One region of the Paenibacillus sp. FSL K6-1217 genome, then DNA from elsewhere that is predicted to be linked to it. Evidence: predicted binding sites of a transcription regulator. Region 1 holds the regulator's gene; the other holds the start of a gene.
The links. The regulator CtsR, encoded in region 1, represses protease genes until heat stress. The targets are predictions, from matches to a motif close to ATGGTCAATAAAGGTCAAACA.
Positions count from the first base shown of each region.

Region 2: clpP (ATP-dependent Clp endopeptidase proteolytic subunit ClpP) is a predicted target of CtsR. The motif match lies at 2,535-2,555, and genes of this name have one in related genera.

Region 1 is NZ_CP150271.1:4,363,102-4,367,316, reverse strand. It holds rRNA gene rrf (5S ribosomal RNA) at 61-177, shown strand; gene eis (enhanced intracellular survival protein Eis) at 627-1,799, shown strand; gene MHH28_RS19330 (CtsR family transcriptional regulator) at 2,160-2,621, shown strand; gene MHH28_RS19325 (UvrB/UvrC motif-containing protein) at 2,652-3,173, shown strand; gene MHH28_RS19320 (protein arginine kinase) at 3,202-4,215, shown strand, end outside.
Region 2 is NZ_CP150271.1:5,307,271-5,311,485, forward strand. It holds gene MHH28_RS23580 (PdaC/SigV domain-containing protein) at 1-973, shown strand, start outside; gene MHH28_RS23585 (GDSL-type esterase/lipase family protein) at 1,129-1,767, shown strand; gene clpP (ATP-dependent Clp endopeptidase proteolytic subunit ClpP) at 1,851-2,447, opposite strand; tRNA gene MHH28_RS23595 (tRNA-Arg) at 2,642-2,716, opposite strand; gene MHH28_RS23600 (sugar-binding transcriptional regulator) at 3,020-4,072, shown strand; gene gap (type I glyceraldehyde-3-phosphate dehydrogenase) at 4,189-4,215, shown strand, end outside.

The DNA.
Region 1 (4,215 bases):
CATTCACACATCCGTGATGAACCGAATTTCAAGCGGCAGCGTCTGTTTCACAGACGCATGTTTGGTGGCGATAGCGGAGGGGTTCCACACGTACCCATCCCGAACACGACCGTTAAGCCCTCCAGCGCCGATGGTACTTGGACCGAGGGGTCCTGGGAGAGTAGGACGTTGCCAAGCACATAGGAACCATTGTTGAGCAATCGACAGTGGTTTTTTTGCTTTGTGCAGGGCTGTGGAAAAGCTGTGGATAGATTTCAGCAAGTGCAGAAAAATTACGCACATGTGGATACAATTTCAGGAATGAATCTCTCCCCGGTTAATGGGTGCAATATGCATAATATTGTGGATGAGTCAAGCGAAAACATAAGTAATACACCGATTTTGTGGATAAAAAGTGAATAATGTGGATAGATAAAACGTAATCGTGGATAACTCATTTCAGCTGGAAAGAATCTCTTTCCGGTTTTTTGCTTTGCTGTGCAAAAGCTGTGGATAACTATTCTTTTTGCAGCTGATGGCCAGCCTTTATTAGCATCCGGCGGCTTGGCTTGTTATACTCTCTAATAAGCAATTATTCAGTGTCAAACTTCGCAGTTAATCTATGGAATGTTAACGGGGGGAACAGAATGGAAATCAGGCAATTGCGTGCCGAAGAATTTGAGGACAGCCTGAGCTTGTCCGAATATGCTTTTAAGTATAAGGTTTCTGCAGAAGATAGAGTACGCGCCAGGGAGAACTTCAAACCGGAACAAACCTGGGGGATTTTTGAAGGGGACAGCATCGGCGCGAAGCTGACGCTACTTCCGTTACAGGTATATATACAGGGCAAGCCCGTTGCTATGGGGGGAATTGCCGGTGTTGCCACTTGGCCGGAGAACCGCCGGCAGGGGTATGTGGCCGAGCTGCTGACCCATGCGCTCCAGAGGATGAACGAAGCGGGTCAGACGTTGTCCTTTTTGCATCCGTTCCTGATTCCCTTTTACCGTAAATTCGGCTGGGAGATCTACTGTGAATATAAGAAGTACACCATTCCTGTAGGGAAGTTCCCGCACAAGACAGAGATACAAGGCACCGTGAAGCGCGGGATCTCGGATATTGCAGTATTCCAGCAGATGTACGATTCATTTGCCAGGAGGTATAACGGTACACTCCAGCGCAGCGAGTCCTGGTGGAAGGAGAGTGTGCTTGATGACGAGATGCATGCCTGTGTGTTTTATTCGGAGCAGGGTGAACCGGAGGGTTATGTGCTGTATAAAATAGTGCAGCAGGAGCTGGTCATCGATGAGTTCATCTATGGAAATGAGCAGGCCCGCCAAGGCTTGTGGACCTTCCTGGCCAATCATGATTCGATGATTACGGCTGCCCAGCTGAAGCTGGTGCCTGCTGACGACATTCTTCCCTTCCTCCTTCCCGATCCGCGGATTGCGCAGGAGAATTATCCATACTTCATGGCGCGTATCGTCAATGCTAAGGCTTTTGTGGAGAACATGACCTTTAATGTGCCGGAGGGTGACCGGGAGCGGGTGTTTTATATTGAAGATAAGCATGCAGCCTGGAATAACGGGTTATGGCGGTGGAATGTATCGGAGCACGGGGAAGCGACGCTTACCCGGATGCAAGGAGAGCGGTCAGAGGCTGATCTTCAATGCGGTATCGGCACGCTTACAGCACTGCTGATGGGATACAGACGTCCGCTTCAGGCAGCCCGGTACGGACAATTATCCGGGACGGCTGAGGCGGCAGCCTGGCTGGAAGCACTAATTCCGCAGGCCGAGACGGCATTATTCGATTTTTTCTGACACAAAACGGCTCTTCCCCTTCCCTTAGAAGCGGAGGAGCTCTGCCATACATAACGCCTAAATTCAGTGATCTCTGTGGGCAACCGGAATACAATACAGCCAAAAAGTAAAAAATAGAAGGTACCCCTTGGAATTCAGTGAGAATATGTTATAATATGAAAAAGTCAAAGAAAGTCAAAGTCAACGCAGGCCAAACGTCATCGTTCTCAGGAATGTAACATTTAGAAGAAAAGGGCAGCCCCAAGGCTATTGCAGCCGATTCTTAAATCCCTGCCCGGGTTAAATTCTTAAGAGCATGTCTGGACGGCAGGCGGAGGCGCAGCACGATTTTACCAATGCTAACACACTGGAGGGTGAGTGATGCGTAATATCTCCGATATTATTGAACAATATCTGAAGAATATTTTGCATGAGAGTCCCGAAGGTACGGTGGAGATTCAGCGCAATGATCTGGCGGACCAGTTCTCCTGTGTGCCGTCGCAGATCAACTACGTCATCAGTACACGGTTCACATTGGAAAAGGGTTATGTAGTGGAGAGCAAACGCGGCGGCGGCGGATATATCCGGATTCAGCGCTATGAGCTGCCACAGAATGTGGCCTTGTACGCACATCTGAACTCCACGATAGGGAATGATATAGATCAGAATTCTGCTGAAGGGCTGATTTATCAGCTGGAGGAGGCCCGTTTCCTCTCCAAACGTGAAGCATGTCTGATGCGTTCCGCTGTATCCCGGGAGTGCCTGACGGTCAATCTGCCGTACCGGGATGAGATTCGTGCCAAGCTTATGAAGGCCATGCTAATCTCTTTATTGGGCAAATAATTTGTCAAATGGTAAGGAGGGACACCGCTCATGTTATGCCAGGAATGCGGCGTCAAACCAGCTACACTCCACTTCACGAAGATCGTGAACGGGGAGAAGACGGAATTTCATATCTGTGAAAGCTGTGCAAGGGAGAAGGGCGAACTGATTCCCGGAACTGCGGGAGGCTTCTCTATCCACAGTCTGCTGTCCGGTCTGCTGGATCTGGAAGGCTCAGGCAAGGGCAAGTCGGCAGCGCAAAGTGTGCAGGGTCTGCATTGTGAAAACTGCGGCATGACCTATTCACAGTTCAGCAAGCTGGGACGGTTCGGCTGCAGCTCTTGCTATAAGTATTTCGACAGTACGCTCGACCCGCTCTTCAGACGGGTACACGGCAGTACGGCGCATGTCGGGAAGCTCCCACAGCGGGCGGGTGCACAGATTATGTGCAAGCGCCAGATTGATGAGCTGAAGCAGGAATTGCAGGAGAGCATTGTGCAGGAGGAGTTCGAGACCGCAGCTGAGCTGAGGGACAGAATCCGCAAGCTTGAAAAAGAAATGCTACAAGAGTAAAGTCTTTGATATATAGGGGGGATCAGGCATGTCAAGTCTCCGGTATACCGAACAAGCACTTAGTGAATGGATGCGCTGCGGCGGCAGTCATTCCGAGATTGTCATCAGCAGCCGTATGCGTATCGCCCGTAATCTGGAGCATCTTCCGTTCCCGCTGTTAGCTTCAACAGAGCAGGCGGAGGAGGTGCTGGAGCAGCTTGCCCCTGTATTTCAGGGTGAGGCATCGGCAGATTTCGGCAGCTTTGAACTGCTGAGATTGGATGAGCTGGGTGAGCTGGACAAAAAAGTGCTGGTCGAGAAGCATCTCATCAGTCCTAATCTGGCCGATGATTCCAAAGGCGGAGCAGTCATTCTTAATGAGGACGAGTCGGTCAGCATTATGATTAATGAGGAGGATCATCTCCGCATTCAATGCCTGTTTCCGGGGCTGCAGGTCAGAGAAGCCTGGGGCAGGGCAACCGCCATCGATGATATTTTCGAGGCTGCTGTCAATTACGCCTTCGATGACCGCAGAGGGTACTTAACAAGCTGTCCCACCAATGTGGGAACAGGGCTGAGAGCTTCGGTTATGGTGCATCTGCCGGCCTTGGTAATGACTCATCAGATCAACCGGATTTTGTCCGCAGTCAATCAGGTGGGGCTTACCGTTAGAGGAATTTATGGTGAAGGCAGCGAAGCAGTAGGGAATATCTTTCAGATCTCGAACCAGATTACGCTTGGTCAGACTGAAAGTGAGATTATCGAGAATCTTCATAGCGTAGTCACCCAGATTATAGAGCATGAGCGGAATGCGCGTGAACGCCTGCTGGCCGATTCCGCCCTGCGGATTACTGACCGTATCAAGCGCTCCTACGGGATTCTGGCCTATGCTGCTGTGATGGAACTGAAAGAATCTGCACAGCGGCTCTCCGATCTGCGGCTTGGTGTGGATCTGGGGATTCTGGAAGGGCCTTCGATTTCAGTGCTCAATGAGCTGAATGTCAAGACTCAGCCTGGTTTTCTGCAAAAGCTGTTCGGTGATGAGCTGTCAACGACTGAACGC
Region 2 (4,215 bases), 940 kb from region 1:
AGCCAAATCCTCCTCGGTAGTGCTGAAGGTTAACGGTAAAAGTACAGCCCAGACGGGGCTGCTCCAGGAAGGAAAGGTATGGGTACCGGTGACCTTCATGCGCGATGCGCTGGGGATGCCGCTCTCTTATGATAAAGCGGAGAAGACCTACTCCATAGGAACAGGTACTGCGCAAATGAAGTTGGCGAACATGGATTACGGCATTATGATCAGTGTGAACAACTATTATATCGGCGAATATCAGGGCAAACAACTGAATAACCGGCTCTATGTGCCATTCGAACTGTTAAGTGATTACATGGGCTATAAAGGCGACTGGAGCGCAGCCGCAGGACAGCTGAATGTTACGAAAAGAACGCAGAATGCCATAACGATCAAGACAGCGAGCTATACGAAGGACTATAAGGATGCGCCTATCCGGCTGGACTATCCGGTTGTCAGCGGCCTGGCAAGTGCAGAGGCTGAGAAGGCGATCAATGCTACGATTAAGCAGACTGTTCTGCAATTCGCAGCCGGGGCTGAGGATCAAATCACCAAGCGCTCGAAGGATGACCGTCCTTATGAATTTGAAGGCGGCTATGTAGTTACCTATAATCAGGATGGGGTGCTCAGCCTGGTCACTAACCAATACGAGTATACCGGCGGGGCCCACGGGATGACTTACCGCAACGCCTTTACCTTCTCGGTGAAGGACGGCAAACGACTGCTGCTGGGCGACCTGTTCGGGGCGAATCCCAACTATAAGAAGCAGCTTAATGCCAAGCTGTCCGCCGGGCTTAAGGCTACCGGCGGCTACCTGGGCGGGTTCAACGGCCTGAATACCGAGAAGTATTTCTATCTGAAAGATGGCAAAGCGGTACTCTTCTTCCAGTTGTACGACTACACGGCATATGCTGAAGGCTTCCCGGAATTCACCTTCAGCTTCAAAGAACTCCTGCCGGACGGAAGCAGTCCGTTCGCAGCGCTGAAATAATATACAGGTTGTCCAAAGAATGCCCTTGTGTCTCCCTCCGGGAGACCAGGGGCATTCTTCATGCAGAGCCTATTCAGGCTAACCTGCCGTTACCACTCCACCGGAAAAGTCATAAGCTATAGAAGGCAAGCAGCTTATAACGAGGAGGGAAGGTTATGGTCTATGCCTATACGGCGATCGGGGATTCACTTACAACCGGATTCGGGGCGCTGCCCGGGAACGGCTTCGTGCCCATCTACCGCCGGATGGCGGAAGGGCGGTTGGACTCGCCGGTGATGCCGGCGAATCTTGGGGTCAACGGTCTGACCACCGGGGGGCTGAAGCAACGGCTGAGTACCTCTAAGGTCTACCGGGCAGCGGTGACCGATGCACAGATCATTACGATGTCCATTGGCGGCAATGACTTGATTAAGGCAGCCCGGGCAGCCGGGCCCAGACCCGGAGCATTCCAGGGTCTGCTGTCGCAGGCACTTAAGGATTGCAAGCGTAACTACAGCGACATCATGGGTATGCTGGCACAGCTCAAAGCGGGTACCCGCACTCCCTATATTATCCGATTGGTGGGCCTATATAATCCCTATCCCCAGGTGGATGAGGCCACAGAGTGGGTAAGGCAGTTCAACCGCTATGCAGCAGGCTACAGCAGTATTCACGTAGGATTCGCTTCGATCTATCATGAGTTTGCCGGCAATGAGCGGGGGCTGCTGTTCCTGGACCATATTCACCCAAACGGCAGAGGCTACCGGGTAATCGCAGGCAAGCTGGACGCTCTGGGGTACAGAGGCTTGAGGTAGGTATGGATAGACATAGCAAAGAGGCTGGAACAGGACCGGACCGGTCTGTTACAGCCTCTTCATGTATTCCTTGAAGCAGTTACTTATACGCCTGTTGGCAGTGTCTTCTCAATCACTTTGTCCACGATGCCATATTCGGCAGCGTCAGCAGCGCTCATGAAGTAATCGCGGTCGGTATCCTTCTCGATCTTCTCCAGCGGCTGGCCTGTACGTTCGGACAAGATGCGGTTCAGCTTCTCGCGCAGCTTGATGATGCGGCGGGCACGGATCTCGATATCCGAAGCCTGGCCCTGGGCACCTCCGAGCGGCTGGTGAATCATGATTTCGCTGTTCGGCAGGGCGAAGCGCTTGCCCTTGGCGCCGGCGTTCAGCAGGAACGCTCCCATGGAGGCGGCCATCCCTACACAGATGGTGGATACATCCGGTTTGATATATTGCATTGTATCGAAGATTGCCATACCCGCTGTAATGGAACCGCCTGGGCTGTTCACATACAGGTGAATATCCTTATCCGGGTCCTCGGCAGCCAGGAAGAGCATTTGTGCGATGATGGAATTGGCTACCACGTCATTAACCTCCGTTCCAAGGAAAATGATGCGGTCCTTCAGCAGGCGGGAATAGATGTCATAAGCGCGCTCACCGCGGTTGCTCTGTTCTACTACCATAGGAATATAACTCACGTGGAAAACCTCCTTGAAATTGGTGCTTCGAATGTGTTCATTTTTTACTGTTACCGTATTAACCACATGATAAACAAATTCAAACAAAAAGTCAAAGAAAGTCAAACTTACTTTCAAAAAAAAGAGCCCGCAAGGGGCTCATTGGTTAAATATAATATAATTGCTGCTAAAATATGTACTAAATTTGAAAAAAATGGCGCGCCCGCCAAGAATCGAACTTGGATCTCAGGCTTCGGAGGCCTACGTCATATCCATTGGACCACGGGCGCAACAGAAATTATTATAATATACTTTTCTGACAAAAGCAATGTGTATTAAGCATCCCGCTCAAAAATAGTTTAGCCTGCCTTCACCCTTCCTTCATAAAGAGAGCCGGGGCAGCGCTTCCAGCCTGCGGACTATTGGACAAGCCCATGTATAAGATGAAAGCGGGCTGAGAATTATAGTCTCGGAACACTTGCACTCGGCGTCAGTTTTGGGTAGAATATGGGTGGGACTTAAAAAGTTAACCCGGGACATTTTGAGACCACGAACAAGGGATAAGAGAAAGACGAAGTTGCAGGAGTGAAAGCATGCGTAATCTATTGGAAATCCAAAAGCAGCTTCTGCCTGATCTCATGGAAACCCTTAAGAGACGGTATACGATTCTACATCAGATCATGCTGTCCGATATTATTGGGCGCAGGACGCTTGCCGCTTCGCTTGATATGACTGAGCGGGTACTGCGCGCCGAGACGGATCTTCTGAAATCGCAGGGGCTCATTGAGATCGAGAGCGTCGGTATGCGCATTAGCGATGCCGGTCGCAGACTGCTTGACCTGCTGGAGCCGGTCGCCAAGAGCCTATTCGGCCTGGATGATCTGGAAGAGAAAATTCGTACAACATACGGTCTCACCAAAGTCATTGTGGTACCTGGCGACTGTGAAACATCGCCGTTCACCAAGCGTGAACTGGGGCGCGCAGGCTCCAAGGCACTGCTCAGCGTACTGCGCAGTGACGACACGATTGCCGTCACAGGCGGATCAACCCTGGCCGAGATGGCCGATCAGCTGACCCCGCCGCTCTCCCATTCCTATAAGAACGCCTGGGTTGTTCCGGCGCGTGGAGGACTGGGAGAGAGCATGGAGATACAGGCCAACACCATTGCTTCAACCATGGCCAAGCGGATTGGTGCCAATTACCGTCTGCTGCATGTGCCCGATCTGCTTAGCGGAGACGCTTATCAGTCGCTTGCACAGGACTCCAATATTGGAGAGATTGTACAAATTATCCGCAGATCGCGTATTATTGTACATGGAATAGGTGATGCCATTGAAATGACTCACCGCCGCAAGCTGGACTCCGAGACAATCTCTGAGATTCAGGGTGAAGGGGCCGTAGCCGAATCCTTCGGGTACTATTTCAATGAGGATGGCGAAGTGGTTCACACCATGCTGACCATGGGGCTGCGCCTGGAAGACATTATCCGTACAGAGGTCGTTATCGGTATTGCCGGAGGCAAACGCAAGGCGAAGGCCATTCATGCGATGCTGCGGTTCGGGCAAGAGGATATTCTCGTGATAGACGAGGCGGCGGCTGTCGAAATCGGCAGGGAAATCGACACACAGCTACAAAAGGTCCTATAGATTCCATTAAATGGGGCGCGCGCAAAGGTATTATGCATTATACTTAACCTTGTTGTCTTGACGAGCCTCACGGCCTGTCTTGAATAAATAAAACGAACTCTAGGAGGAACTATTCAATGAGTGTAAAAGTTGGTATTAACGGT